2 regions of the Paenibacillus sp. XP01 genome follow, and region 1 is predicted to be linked to the other one. Evidence: predicted binding sites of a transcription regulator. Region 1 holds the regulator's gene; the other holds the start of a gene.
The links. The regulator NrdR, encoded in region 1, represses ribonucleotide reductase genes. The targets are predictions, from matches to a motif close to AACACNATATATNGTGTT.

Region 1 (7,743 bases):
CTCTCGCGAAGCTTGAATTCAAATCGCTGCTGGAGCGCTTGTCCTTTAGCGGAACGGCAGGCTCGGCGCAGGAGCAGGTTCCTGCCGTAGAAATTGAAGCCATCATTGCAACCGAAGATACGATAGGCCAGCGTTTTGCGGAGATGGAGACGATCGACATTTTGCATGTCGAAACGCATGGCGACAATCCCCATGTGGCCGAATTGATCGGCATGGCCGTCGGTTCGGGTTCGGCGTATGTCTTTTTGTCCCCGGAGCTGCTTCGCTCTCAGGCGGCTGCTCCGGTGAGGGAATGGCTGGCCAGCCCCGATCAGCCGAAGCGTGGATACGATCTTCATAAGGTGGATCTGGCATTGCACGCCCATGGCGTGGAATTTGCCGGAGCGGCTTTTGACGTGCAGCTCGCCGCTTATTTGCTGGATCCGACGGAAGCCAATCAGACGCTGAGCGGCTTGACGGCGAAATATGGTCTCCCTTCCCTGGCCGAGGATGAGGCCGTTATGGGCAAGGGTGCCAAGTATAAGGTACCGGAGACGGAGATTCTGGCCGACTTTGTATGTCGTAAAGCCGCGGCAGCGGCAGCCATCGTTCCGCTTCAGGAGCAGGCGCTGGAAAAGGACGAAATGAACGCCCTGTTCCATGAGATGGAGATGCCGTTGTCGCGCATATTGGCCGACATGGAAAAGCAAGGCATCAAGGCTAACGTTGCCGATTTGCAGGCTTTGGGCCGCGAGTTCGAGGAGCAGATCGCCAAGCTGATGGCTGACATTTACCGATTGGCCGGTACTGAATTCAACCTGAATTCGCCGAAGCAGCTGGGTGAAATTTTGTTCGATAAATTGGGCTTGCCTGTCGTGAAAAAAACGAAGACCGGTTATTCCACCGATGCCGAGGTGCTCGAAAAGCTGGCGCCGTACAACGATGTGGTGCAATTGATTTTGCAATACCGCCAATTGGCCAAGCTGCAGTCCACGTACGTGGAAGGCTTGCTCAAGGAGATTTCGGAGAAGGACGGCAAGGTGCACACGTATTACCGGCAAACGATTGCGGCAACCGGGCGCCTCAGCAGCCAGTTCCCGAATTTGCAGAACATTCCGATCCGCATGGAGGAAGGCCGGAAAATCCGCAAGGTGTTTGTGCCGTCCGAGCCTGGATGGTCCATTCTGGCGGCGGATTACTCACAAATCGAGCTGCGGGTGCTGGCTCACATTTCGGACGACGAGCGCCTGAAGGAAGCGTTCCTGCACGATATGGACATCCATACCAAGACGGCATCGGACGTTTTCGGCGTCAAACCGGAGGACGTGGACAGCAATATGCGCCGCTCTGCCAAAGCGGTCAACTTCGGTATCGTTTATGGGATCAGCGATTACGGACTCTCCCAAAACCTGAACATTACCCGCAAGGAAGCAGCGCAGTTCATCGACCAATATTTTGACGTGTTCCAGGGGGTGCGCCGTTATATGGACGATATCGTGAAGGAAGCGCGCCAGAACGGCTATGTCAAAACGCTCCTGGAACGCCGGCGTTATTTGCCGGAGATCAATGCGAGCAATTTCAACCTGCGTTCCTTTGCCGAACGCACGGCGATGAATACGCCGATCCAGGGTACGGCTGCGGACATCATCAAGCTGGCCATGGTTCAGATGGACGAAGCGCTTCGTACGCGTGATTTGAAGAGCCGCATGCTGCTTCAAGTACATGACGAGCTTGTGTTCGAAGTGCCGGCGGACGAACTGGAACAAATGAAGGAACTGGTGCCTGCGGTGATGGAACAAGCGCTGAAGCTGTCCGTGCCGCTTAAGGCGGAAGTCAGCTATGGAGACAACTGGTACGAGGCGAAATAGATTGGGTTTGCTTTGATTTCCGATATATGGAATTCCTTTTGCACAAGGTTTCGGCACAAGAAGGGTCCCGTTTCGCCTTTTCTTCCGTTATAATAGAGACGAGGTGAATAACACTATGCCGGAATTGCCGGAAGTCGAAACTGTCAAAAGAACGTTGAATCAATTGATCGTCGGCAAAACGATCGATCATGTTACCGTGAATCTGCCGCGAATCATTCAGCGGCCTGATGATATACATGCATTTGCTTTGGAACTTGCGGGGCATACCGTGGTCGGCGTGGAGCGCAGGGGCAAGTTTTTGCGGATTTTGCTGGACGGGCTTGTGCTGGTGTCCCATTTGCGCATGGAAGGGCGGTACGGCCTGTACAAGCAGCATGAAGAGGTGGAAAAACACACACACGTAATTTTCCATTTCACCGACGGCACGGAATTGCGCTACAAGGACGTGCGCCAGTTCGGTACGATGCACCTGTTTAAAGCAGGCGAAGAGCTTGTATCGAAACCGCTGCTGAAGCTGGGGCTCGAACCGCTCGATCCGGCGTTTACGTTGGATGCGTTCCGGGAAGCCGTTGGCAAACGGACAACGAAGATCAAGGCCGTTCTGCTAAATCAGGCATATGTCGTGGGCATCGGGAATATTTATGTGGACGAGGCCTTGTTCCGGGCGGGCATCCATCCCGAAACGATTGCCAGGACATTGAGCGAAGCCCAGCTCGCCAGATTGCATGAAGCGATTGTGGTGACGCTGCAGGATGCCGTCGATGCAGGCGGTTCCTCCATCAAATCGTACGTCAACGGACAAGGCGAGATGGGAATGTTTCAGCATCAGTTGAAGATTTACGGTCGCAAGTCCGAGCCGTGTACCGTGTGCGGCACCTTGATTGAAAAAAGCGTGGTCGGCGGCAGGGGCACGCATTATTGTCCGACATGCCAGCCGTCAGAATAAGCTGAGCCAAGCGGCAGGATCAATGAAATCATCCCATCGTAGCACCCATGGACTCCTCTCTCCATATACTGATATGGCAGAAATAAGCGGGCGAATACCTACTTCCGGGTAGGTGGATGTGATCCGCACAGGGGAGGAATCCGGGGTGCTGCCTCATTTTATTTCGTTGTTCGTGCTGGCCTTCGCGGTGAGTCTGGATGGTTTTGGAGTCGGAATTACATATGGATTGCGCAGGACCAAGATCCCGCTCTTATCCATTGCCGTCATTTCGTTGTGTTCGGGATTGGTCATTGCCGTATCGATGCAGGTCGGCGTGCTATTATCCCGTTTTGTGTCTCCGGACGTGGCTTCCGTTGTCGGCGCGGTCATTCTGATCGGCATTGGCGGCTGGTCGCTCCTTCAGCTTGTACGAAAGAAGAGCAAAGATTCGGCCGAAGCCAACACTTCCCTTGAACAGGAAGGGATGAGGGCGTCTTCGGGATATGGAACGGAGATTTATGGTGGAGAAGAACAGGTGACCAGAAGGCAAAGTCAGGTCATGGCACTGGAACTGGAGCAATCGGCTTCAGGCGGATCATTGGAACGCATGGTGTTTACGTTGGAACTGCGCAAGCTGGGCGTGGTGATCCAGATTTTGCGCAGTCCCTCCAAGGCGGATATCGACAATTCGGGCAGCATATCTGCCCAAGAAGCGATGTGGCTCGGCATAGCGTTGTCACTGGATGCTTTTGGTGCCGGACTCGGGGCTGCTTTGCTGGGGTTTCCGACGTTCTGGACCGCATTGGTGATTGCGCTGTTCAGCGGGGCGTTTCTTTCGCTCGGGATGAAGGTGGGATTGCGCTTTGCCGACCTGCGCTGGATGCAACGTTTGTCGGTGCTGCCTGCCATTTTGTTGGTGGCTATGGGAATAATGAAGCTGTTGTGAGGTGAAACGATGAATATGGGCTTAACCGGCGGGATCGCAACCGGAAAAAGCAGTGTTTCCGCCTTTCTTGCAAGCAAGGGGGCGTTGATCATTGACGCAGACGTGATTGCCCGGGAGGTTATGCTGCCCGGGCATCCGGTTTTGGCTGCCACCGTGCAGCGGTTTGGACAAGCCATATTGCATGAAGACGGTACGTTGGATCGCAAAAAACTGGGCAGCATCGTTTTCGGGAACCCCGAAGAGCGAAAAGCGCTGGAAGCGATCACGCACCCGGCAATCCGTCAGGAGATGCGGGAGCGTGCCGTCGCATATCGGACAGAATATCCGGACAAGCTTGTGGTATCGGATATTCCTTTATTGTACGAATCGGGATTGGAGAATGGGTTTGACGAAGTTATGGTTGTATATGTCCCCCGTTCCGTGCAAAAGGAAAGACTGATGATTCGGGATGGATTGACGTCAGAGCAGGCTGATGCACGCCTTGGGGCGCAAATGGATATCGAACTGAAAAAGCGGCGCGCAGATATCGTCATTGACAATAGCGGTTCATGGCTTGAGACGGAAAAGCAGTTGGCAGCGTTCTGGCATCGTAAGGGTCTGTCATGAAGCTGCTGCGCAAAAAGAGAGTGCTGCTGCTGCTGTTTGTGTCATTTGTGCTCGTGTTGTTCCTGAATACGAACTGGATGGCATGGTTTTATCCGATCCAATACAAAAACGAAATTCGGGCGCAATCGCAGAGTTATGAAGTGGACCCGTTTCTGATCGCTTCGATTATCCGGGTGGAAACGAATTTCAAAACAAGCAAGGAATCCAGAAAAGGCGCCATCGGTTTGATGCAGCTCATGCCCGATACGGCGAACTGGATCATGGAACAGGCCAAAATTCCGCATACCTCGCTGGACGAGCTGAAGCATGAGCCGGACAGGAACATCCAGCTGGGAACGTGGTACTTGAAAAATTTGTCCGAGCAATTCGATGGCAATCCCATCGCGATGATCGCTGCATATAACGCAGGTCCGGGCAAGGTCAACGAGTGGCTTAAGAACGGCGTATGGGACGGAACGTTGGAGTCGATCAAGGATATTCCTTTTGGAGAAACCCGGCACTATGTACAACGCGTTATTTATTATTATAATCAATATGTAGATATCTATGATACGTTCTAAAAGAGACAGAATCCGGATGAAAAGAGCAAGAAAAACAGAGTGGCCGGCATGCTGCCGACCACTCCGTGCTCCTCTGTATTACGTATTCCCGAACGGATATTAGTATTGACCTGCCAATTGCTGTTCTGCAATTGTTACCAGACGCTTCGTGATGTAACCACCGATCGAACCGTTCTCGTAAGAAGTCATGTTACCTTGGTATCCGTCCTGTGGGATGCTAATTCCGAGTTCTTGAGCAACTTCGTATTTCATTTGCTCGAGAGCTGCGGAAGCTCTAGTTACCACCAGATTATTGGAGTTACCATTGCTTTGGGCCATTGCTGTTCACCTCCTCGCGGTTGGTAAAAGTATTATGTGTCCAAGCTTCGATTTTCATTACGAATGTCTATAGGGAATTTGTTCCAAAAGAAAAACATGGGAAGTGATCTGATTTGAAATGTCCTTATTGCGGCTACTTGGGCACTAAAGTGCTGGACTCAAGGCCGGCCAACGAATCCAAGTCGATTCGGCGCCGCCGCGAATGCGAGCAGTGCAGCCGAAGGTTTACTACGTTTGAAATGGTGGAGGAGACTCCGCTCATCGTGATTAAGAAGGACGGAAGCCGGGAGGAATTCAGCCGGGACAAAATTTTGCGCGGTTTGATCCGTGCCTGCGAGAAACGTCCGGTTTCCGTCGAAACGTTGGAAATGATGGTTTCCGAAGTGGAGAAATCGCTGCGCAATACGGCGGACGCCGAAGTGGAAAGCCGCCAGATCGGCGAATTGCTGATGGAACAGCTGTTTCCGGTGGACGAGGTGGCCTACGTTCGATTCGCCTCGGTGTATCGCCAGTTCAAAGACATCAACATGTTCATGAAAGAACTGAAATCGCTGCTGTCCAACGAGGACATGGAAGATTGAAGGCTTAAAGTGAAGGGTTGAGGGAGAAGAGCAGTCCAGAGTTATCGTTACACGTTGTGCATAAAGGTTGTTCTTCTCCGATCACTTTAGGGTTAGGTATGGATTGAAATGAATTAATTTTTAAAAAGATGTTGACAACATGGGCTGAATTTTATATGATATAGAAGTCGCCTGAAGCAAACGATATGGCGATGAGGAATAAATACATATCCTGGGGCCTTAGCTCAGCTGGGAGAGCGCATCGCTGGCAGCGATGAGGTCAGGGGTTCGATCCCCCTAGGCTCCATACATATTGAACTGTTGAAACCCTTTGTATATAAGGGTTTTTCTTTTTTTCTGTGATATTAAAATGAGTCATTCTACATTTTTTCTCAGTTGGGGACAGGTTGTGTTTAACTTGCAATTGTGATTTGCATCACGGTTCAATTTTTCAATTGCGTGTGTATACAATATTTCTCGTAGAATCAACCTTTGATTGAGTAAATGAGTATTTTATGTCTGTAGTACGTTGAATAGTGGTGGGCCAATGTCTGTGATTCGAATTTATAGTAGGTAAATAGGAAGGAAAATTCTTCTCCGGTGCTATTTTGGTTCTATGATAAATCGTTGCCAAGAACCAAGACATGGAAAATAGCCTCGTAAGTAGTTTTGACTACTCATATCAACACCAATATAGTGTTGTTGAACTGGTGAAAAGATGACATTCCAGCTAGTTCCATCTAATGTTTCAGTATGAAGTGTGAATTCTTCAGTTGGACCAGCGCCTGCTTCGCTTGCTGTCAACCACCCATACTTTATTGAAACATAACGTTGCATGCTAGGTGAGTACAAATTGAAGAGTCTGCTGTCATTTCCTCCTAATTGTCGCATTTCAAATTCTGCCAATCCATCGGAGTTGGGTTGAAATGCAATAAGTTTGTTGACATTGTTTGCGCCTGGCTCTGCAATGACGTATTGATTTGTTTCACTGAAAAGTATCGACACTTTCCCGTTAATTGGTAAGTCCATTGGTTCTTGCCGATATCCAAAACGAATCCAGTAACGTTGATGGTAATACATTGTAAAAAACCTCCTGAAGCGTATTTTTTACACACTGTATGTATCAGCGCTTGCCTAGGTTCGGGATACTTAATTGTATAAGTCAGGTTCGCCCTCCTAGGCTCCATACCAAAAGAACCCGCTAAACACAAGGATTTCCGAGTGTTTGGCGGGTTTTTGCTATGTAGAAATTTGTTTGATTTCATGGTCGTGGTCATACACTAACCATTTTTTTATTCTGTTATATTTATTTCTTTGGCAAAAGATGTTGGAGGAATCGTATCCAGATGCTCTTTATCAGCAACAAAATTGATTTTCGCCCCGATCTTCAGGGCATTAAAATCATCTTTTCCCGGTGAGATGTTTTTTAGATCCAGCCATTCTAAGTTATATTTATTCGCCTTTAAAATCTCTTGGACGGTCTGACCCGTAATTTCTTCTAGGTTTGACTGTAACTCGGGATTTTTTGTGTCCAACGCAAGAAGAATTTTCTTTTGTCCCTTTGACTCCTGTTTTGCAAGAACAATAGCCTCAGATGTCTTCAGTGCATCTTGCGGTTCTTTTGATTGGTTAGCATGATCACCTTTGCCACTGCAACCTGTAACCATAAGAACCAAAATGAAAACAGACAATATCGATTTCATTTCCCTTTCTCTCCTTCCCCAAAGGTACTTATTACATAAACTGAAAAAACATCCACACGTTAACGGAGAGGCAGAACCAATCTGAAGAAGCGTAGCGTTCGCTTAAAAGCTTTCTGAAAGAAAGCTTCATCGGAAGCATAGTCTGTTCACCGGATTTTCCCCTTCAAAAAGGGGATTCGAAAAATCTGGGATAAACAGCGATCGGAAGATGGTACTGCGCTCGCAGTGGTCTAGTGTGATTGATTATTGCGCTTTATTAGACGGTTAAAGGGATACGA
Region 2 (7,743 bases), 2.5 Mb from region 1:
GGAGAAACGAACCAGCACCGGTGTCTCGGTACCCGGCTCCTGCAGGAAATCCGCCTTCGTGAATTCCTTCATGCTCTCTTCCAGCCTGAATACGCCATGGGCTCCTGCACCTCTGGCATGCACGACGCGTTCCGGAATCCGCTCCCGGTCAAAGTGAGCAATTTTCTCGATCAGGTGGTAATCCTCCAACAATGTGGGGCCCCTTCTCCCTGCGGTGCGCGAGTTTTGGTTGTCTCCTACCGGTGCGCCTTGGTTGGTGGTCAAACGTTCTGTCATATCATGCTCCTCCTTATTCAGTCATTATCATGTGGGGTATGCCACGCCATGGGTGTATATCAAATTCATATGCAAATGGGTCGCATTTGAATGTACATTTAGACTAGATCTAACTGTTAAATCGATTCTAACATGTACCCTATCGGCTTGCATGAGATTCGCATGATTTTACGATGAGATTTGGGCGTTCTTCATGAATGAAACATGAGCATGGATATGGGCAAAAAAAAGAGCGGACTAATCCGCCAGGCGGTAGCCCACTCCTCTTACCGTTACGATATATTGCGGGGAAGCCGCGTTATCCCCCAGCTTTTTGCGCAAGCTTTTGATATGCACATCCACCACGTTGCTTCCTCCGGTAAAGTCCGTTTCCCAAATGTCGCTGAGCATTTCCTCGCGAGAGATGACCGCGCCTTTGGCATCGATGAGCTTCAGCAGCAAATCGTACTCCGTTTTCGTCAAATGAATGCGGGTGTTATCCCGCTGCACGCTCATCTTCTCTCGATCCAGCCATAAATCCTTGAAGCCGATGCGATGATCCTCCTCCGGCAAAAACGCGCGTTTGGGCAATACCGGACTATTGCCGATCATGCGCTGTACGCGGTAAAGCGCCTCCTGCGGACGGGCCGGCCAGACCAGCAATTCCTCCTGCAGCATTGGCCCGCTGGCGTTGCCGATCATATTTTCCCCAACCAGGTACAAACATGGCGTAACATGTTCCGCCTCGCGGTTCAAGCGGCTGCTGATGCCGGCAAAAGCATCGATGGTTCCAGCCACGGACAGATCGTAGATCAACAGGTCAAATACAAGACGTTCATGCAGATCCGGTTCCCACCGGTGAAATACCAGCACATCAAAGCAGCTGTCGGTCAGTGCTTTGACGAGTTCATGCACCTGGCCCGGCATCGGGCTAATCAGAATGACGCGCCGCGTAACGGGGCATGCCTCTACCATAGGCACTTGTTCGGACAAAGCCGGCTTGACCCGCAGCGGCAAACGGCGACCGGACAGCTTTATTTTCACTTGCCCCGTTTGTTCCTGCATTCTTCGCAGACACCTCCAAAGACCACGTGAGCATGGTCGATTGCATACCCGGTTTCGTCGGCCACCTGCTTCAACCATTCGGGTGGAACCACGGTCATGACTTCATCCACTTTGCCGCACATTTCGCACATAATATGTTGGTGGTCATCCATCCGGGCATCGTAGCGGCTTGCCGCTTCTCCCAGCTTCAGCTCGCGAATCAGTTCCTTCTCGGTCAAATACCGCAGCGAGTTATACACCGTGCCGTAAGCAAGGTTATATCCCTGCTCCACCAATCGGTTCATGACGTCCGCCGCAGTCGGATGATCTTCCGAGTGGCGAACCACATCGTAAACAGCCTGTCGTTGTATCGTCAAATTTAACGTTCTCACAGCCATTCTCCTTTACTCTATCCATTCAAACCGCCCAAAGTTCACATAACTTCAAGCGGCCATTATATTGTTTTGAATCATCATAATCAATTTCAATTTAGATTAAGTATAAATCTTTATATACAAAAAAGTCAACAAAGCCTCCGTTTTCGGTAATCCCTGCCCTTTTTCAACGTTTTTCACCACCATCCGCCTCTATATCGCGGGATAATATGGTTCGCCACCAGCCCTTTTTTCATATAGAATAAAAGAATGTGCGCTGAGAGGAGGAGAGTTTGTTGATAAGCACTTTTTTCGTAAATGTCTGTGTCATGATCACCTTTATGTACATATCGGGAATCCTTGCTAAATTTTATGGTATTCGCATTTCCGAGCCTTCGATCCGTACTCAGCTCATCGGAGGCCTATTGTTCGGAATCTATGGCACGGTGCTTATGAACTACTCTTTCCCTTTGAACGAAACGACCATCGTTGATCTGCGCCATCTTGCCGTCGTTACCGCTGCCGTATATGTCGGCGGCATGGCTTCAGTTGTGTCCGGGCTTGTCATTGCCTTGCTGCGCATCGTCTTGTTTGGCGTGTCCTCTTCTGCCATCGACTCGGCTTTTGTCTTGACGATCATCGGACTGACGGGCGTATATTTCCATTATGCCTCCTGGGCCAGATTAACCAAAATCATAACCATGAACCTGCTGGGCTTGTCGCTCATCTTTATTATCCTGATCATGAACACGTCAAGCATAAATTCGTTGATGAAAGTGTATCCGCTGCAGATGGCCATCTCCTTTATCGGGGGATTGTTCATTTATGTCATCGCGGAATTTATCAATAAATCGAATGAACTGCTGTTCCAATTGGAACGGCGGGCCTCCACGGACCATCTGACCAACCTGGGCAACCGCAGGCAGTTCGAAAAATCGCTGGAACTCCAGCTTCAGCAAGCCAGGCAGCATAACCAATATCTCTCGCTTCTCGCCATCGACATCGACCGTTTCAAAAAAATAAACGACAGCTACGGCCATAGTTCAGGGGACGCCGTATTGAAGCAAATCGGGCAATTGCTCCTGAACCAGGCGAGGCCGACCGACCTCGTTTCACGAAACGGCGGCGAGGAATTCGCCGTATTGTTGATAGACTGCAATGCACATCAGGCCATGGCCATTGCAGAGCGCATCAGGCATGCCGTCGAAAAATACGTATTCGCCCTGCCTGACGGCAGCACCGTTCGCCTCACCGTGTCCATAGGCGTTGCCGTCTTTCCGGATCATTGCGACGAATACGATGACAACGACCTCTTCGAACACGCGGACCGTGCATTGTATGAGGCCAAAAATACCGGCCGGAACAGAGTATGCTCCATTCCGAAGCCGATCGAACTGCAAACCGGCGAGTGCTGACCCGCCCGACTGAAACAAATATGAAGGGATACCCCGAGACTGGCGCTCGGGGTATCCCTTTTTCGATCGTTTAGAGGCCGATCACGCCTTTATGCGCAAATCAGGCCAAAATGCGTTCAATTTCGCCGATGATTTCCGCGTCCAGTTTGATGCCTGAAGCTGCCGCGTTTTCTTTGACCTGTTCAGGACGGCTTGCTCCCACGAGCGCGCTGGACACGTTACTTTGGCGCAAAATCCAGGCCAAGGCCAGCTGCCCCACTTTGATCTCCAGTTTGTTCGCAACCTCGATGAGCCGATTCACTTTGGCGATCTTGTCGGCATTGATTTTGCCTTCGTCCCAACCCAGTTTCGCAGCCCGGCTGTTCTCCGGAATGTCGGATACGGATGTGTATTTGCCCGTCAGCAAGCCTTGAGCCAACGGCGAATATACTACTTGTCCGATGCCTTTGCGCTCGCCGAGCGGAATGATCTCTTTCTCAATGTAACGATCAAACATGTTGTATACGGGTTGGTTCACAACGATATGATCCAGCAGCAAACGATCTGCCGTGCCCAGCGCGGCCTCCATCTGCGCTGCCGTCCACTGGCTGACGCCCACGTACAGCACTTTGCCATGACGCACGAGATCATCGAGTGCACGCAGCGTTTCTTCGATCGGCGTCTCCTCGTGATAGCGGTGGCAATAATATATATCTACATATTCAGTTCCTAACCGTCTCAGGCTGGCCTCGCACTGCTCCATGATGTGCTTCCGGGACAAGCCCTGGTCATTGGGGCCGTCGCCCATTTTGCCGAACACCTTGGTGGCCAGAACGTATGAATCGCGTGGACGTGCTTTTAGCGTCTGTCCAAGCAGCTCCTCTGCCGCTCCGCGCTCATACACATTCGCTGTATCGAAAAAGTTAATGCCCTCATCGAATGCGGTTTCAATGGAGCGAACCGCGTTCTCGCGTTCCACATACCCGCCATATGTCAGCCAGCTGCCAAGGCTGATCTCGCTTACTTTAAGTCCGCTTTTGCCCAGTCTGCGATATTCCATTGATTCTACATCCTCCTCATGCAATAGGTTATGGATAAAGTTCCCTTTCCATTTTACCGCACATTGCGCAAATAAACAGTCCAAAGTTGTCCATGAACCCAATAGGATCATGTCCCTGGGCGGCATCCATCTTCAAATTCGAAATTTTTTTATCCGTGCAGCGATGGGGAATACGGCTCCCGAGGGCGAGACAGTGTGATCATCCTCACACCCAAAAAGCCTATATATAGTTTATAAATAGGTAATGTTCATCTATATCTAGTATTCAACGACATAACTTTATAGATCAATGGATTATGGGAGGAATTTTGATATGAGTACGCTTGAACGCGTTGCCCCGCCGTCCCCGGACCTGCTGTCCGATCTCGGGCGGCGAATCATCGGTGCGGAGGATGCGGATACACTTCGGGAAAATGCCAACCTCAATGGCGATTCCTTCAGCGGAAAAATGAGCAGGCTCGGTTCGGAAACGGCGAAATGGCATGCCATGCGCCACGTACTGCCCCGGGAGCTGTCCGAAGCGGTGGAGAACGGCGATCTGTACGTGCACGATCTGGACCAATACGCGCTTGGAACGACGAACTGCATATTCATTCCGTTTGACCGGCTGCTCGCTTCCGGTTTCAACACGGGCAACGGCTCGGTGCGTACTCCGCAAACGATCATGTCGGCCATGGCGCTGGTTGCGATCATTTTCCAGTCCCAGCAAAACAGCCAATACGGCGGCGTCTCGGCCAACAAAATCGACTGGGACCTGGCGCCTTACGTACAGCGCTCCTTCCGCAAGCATTACCGCAAAGGACAGCGGCTGTTCGGGGAACAGGCCGCGATCGGGGACGAGCAGCTGCATCTGGATAGCGAGCAGGCACAGCGCGCCTGCCCGAAAGCCTATGCGTTCGCCTGCGAAGAAACGGAGCAGGAGACGGGACAGGCCGCCGAGTCGCTGATCCACAATCTGAACACGATGAGCAGCCGGGCCGGCGGGCAGATTCCGTTCACGTCGCTCAACTACGGGCTGTGCACGTCCGCCGAGGGCCGCCTCGTTTCCCGGTCGCTGCTGGAAGCGACCATCCGCGGGCTGGGGAACGGCGAGACGCCTGTGTTCCCGCAGCATATTTTCCAGTGCAAGCAAGGCATCAACCAGGCCGAAGGAGAGCCGAATTACGATCTGTTCCGGCTCGCGATCACCTGCTCGTCACGGCGGATGTATCCCAATTTCGTCAATGTCGATGCCTCCTTCAACTTGCCGTATTACCGGCCGGAGGACCCCGATACGATCATTGCAACCATGGGCTGCCGGACGCGCACGCTGGCCGATCGTTTCGGGCGCAACCGCCAGAGCGGCAAAGGCAACCTGTCCTTTAATACGATCAATCTCGTTAAATTGGGCATTCGCTTCGGCATTTGCCAGGGCACTCGGGCCGTCGCCGACCGCAGCGGATTCTATGAGGCGCTCGACTCCGTTATGCGCAATGCGGTTCGCGGGCTGCTGCACCGTTACCGCATTCAGACCGGCCAGCCCGCCAAAGCGTCGGACTTCATGATGCGGGAAGGCGTATGGGAAGGCGGCGAACGCCTTGCGCCGGATGAACCGGTGGCCGACCTGCTGAAGCACGGTACGTTGTCCGTCGGTTTCATCGGGCTTGCGGAATGCATGACGGCGATGTATGGCCGCCATCATGGACAGGACCCGAGCATCCACCAGGAAGCGCTGAACGTCATCCGCACGATGCGGGAGTTCTGTGATCGCATGAGCGACGCCCATAACCTGAATATTACGTTGTTCGCAACACCTGCGGAGGGCCTTTCCGGCAAATTCACCAAAATCGACCGGGCCAACTATGGCCTGATCGAAGGCATCAACGATCGCGAATACTACACCAACTCGTTCCACGTTCCGGTCTACCACGCGTTGCCGGCCTATCGCAAAATCGAACTGGAGGCTCCGTTCCATGCGTTATGCAATGCCGGAGCGATCTCCTATATCGAGTTGGACGGCAATGTACGTGCCAACACGACCGCGTTTCAACGCATCGTGCAATTTGCCCTTGCCCAGGATATCGGCTACTTCTCCATCAACCACCCGATTGACCGCTGCACAGGATGCGGTTATGAGGGGGTCATCGGCGCAGTTTGCCCAGGCTGCCAGGCCCATGAGGATCAGGTACATATCCAGCGCTTGCGCCGGGTGACCGGTTACCTGACCGGGGACTATAAAGTGCGCTTCAATGCCGCGAAGCAGGCCGAGGTCCGGGATCGGGTGAAGCATAAATGAACCTGTTCGGCTATATCCCCGAATCGGTCAATGAGGGACCGGGTCTAAGGGCCGTACTGTTCATCAGCGGATGCCGCCATGCCTGCCCGGGCTGCTTCAGCCCGGACTCGTGGAGCTTTCGGGCAGGAGAGCCTTTTACGGCAGAGCGGCAGCGGCAGATTTTGCAGGAAATCGCGGACCATCCGCTGCTGGAAGGAGTTACGTTATGCGGCGGCGATCCTTTTTTCTCCGCAGCGGAATGCAGCGCATGGGTACGTGAGCTTCGTACTGTCAGGCCGGACCTTAGCGTGTGGGCGTATACCGGATTCGTCTACGATGAACTGATCGCCGACCCGGCAAGAGCCGAGCTTGCCCGGCTGTGCGATGCGATCATCGACGGCCCTTATCTGGCCGCAGAACGGGACATTTCGCTGCCTTACCGCGGCAGCCGAAATCAACGGATCATTGACGTAAAAGCCACCTTGGCCAGCAATCACATCGTTATAATGCAGACGGATGCATTGTAACGGTGTTTTTTTGTTTAATTATTGCATTGGCATAGCACCATTGATCCGCCCTGAACGAAACCAACCCCGACAGCTGAAACATTTTGGGCAAAAGACTGGTTACGCCGGAGGAACGGTAAGGACGGCAAAAAGGCAGAGCCCCTGACTGCAGGAGCTGCTGCCTTTTTGCCTCGGCATATGACGCCTTGATGATGAATAACTAAAAATTCGGTTATCGGATTTCGAAATAACTGATCCGCACACCGGCGGACAGCACAATGTATACATCGCGTTGGCCGGAAGCTCCTTGAAGCTCTGCCTTCAAGGTAGACCATTGCTGCGCTCCGCCCTTGGAAGCCTCCGCGCGTCCGGCAAGCGGGCCGTCCGGAGCATCCAGACGAACTTCGATTGCCGCATGGTCCAGCTCTGCCGATACGCGTGCTTCGAATGCGGCCGCACCGCTGCCCAGATCGGCATCTTTGAAGGCAATCCATCCCTGCTCGCCCGTAACACGTACGGCAGTGCCGCCTTCCTTGCTTTCATCGAGATCCACGCCGGCATATGCATCGTAATTTTCCGCACGGGTTGCTGCAGCCAGGTTGCGCGGAGGAATCGTTTCTCCATCCACGCTCAGATCGGCAACCAGCTGAATATCGGATGAGGATTTACCTACCATAATGGAGTAAGTCCCCGCCTCTACTACATAACGGTCCCGGGTTACATCCCAAATGGCAAGTTCCTGAACAGGCAGCGTGAAGCTGACTTTCACGGTAGCTCCAGCTTCGATATGAAGACGACGGAAGCCTTTGAGCGTTTTGAGCGGGCGTTTCACGCGCGATTGTCCGGCACGAACATA

Region 2: the regulator NrdR is predicted to act here: its motif matches at 4,344-4,361, upstream of SNR34_RS29090 (anaerobic ribonucleoside triphosphate reductase).

The regions. Positions count from the first base shown of each region.
Region 1 is NZ_CP139481.1:2,050,060-2,057,802, forward strand. Features, by position in the region: gene polA (DNA polymerase I) at 1-1,847, shown strand, start outside; gene mutM (DNA-formamidopyrimidine glycosylase) at 1,963-2,793, shown strand; gene SNR34_RS09510 (MntP/YtaF family protein) at 2,939-3,718, shown strand; gene coaE (dephospho-CoA kinase) at 3,728-4,324, shown strand; gene SNR34_RS09520 (lytic transglycosylase domain-containing protein) at 4,321-4,884, shown strand; gene SNR34_RS09525 (alpha/beta-type small acid-soluble spore protein) at 4,984-5,202, opposite strand; gene nrdR (transcriptional regulator NrdR) at 5,316-5,783, shown strand; tRNA gene SNR34_RS09535 (tRNA-Ala) at 5,997-6,069, shown strand; gene SNR34_RS09540 (hypothetical protein) at 6,366-6,842, opposite strand; gene SNR34_RS09545 (hypothetical protein) at 7,055-7,465, opposite strand.
Region 2 is NZ_CP139481.1:6,455,179-6,462,921, forward strand. Features, by position in the region: gene SNR34_RS29065 (catalase) at 1-276, opposite strand, end outside; gene SNR34_RS29070 (winged helix-turn-helix domain-containing protein) at 514-1,320, opposite strand; gene SNR34_RS29075 (Fur family transcriptional regulator) at 1,296-1,691, opposite strand; gene SNR34_RS29080 (GGDEF domain-containing protein) at 1,970-3,088, shown strand; gene SNR34_RS29085 (aldo/keto reductase family protein) at 3,189-4,127, opposite strand; gene SNR34_RS29090 (anaerobic ribonucleoside triphosphate reductase) at 4,441-6,402, shown strand; gene nrdG (anaerobic ribonucleoside-triphosphate reductase activating protein) at 6,399-6,908, shown strand; gene SNR34_RS29100 (glycoside hydrolase family 3 C-terminal domain-containing protein) at 7,120-7,743, opposite strand, start outside.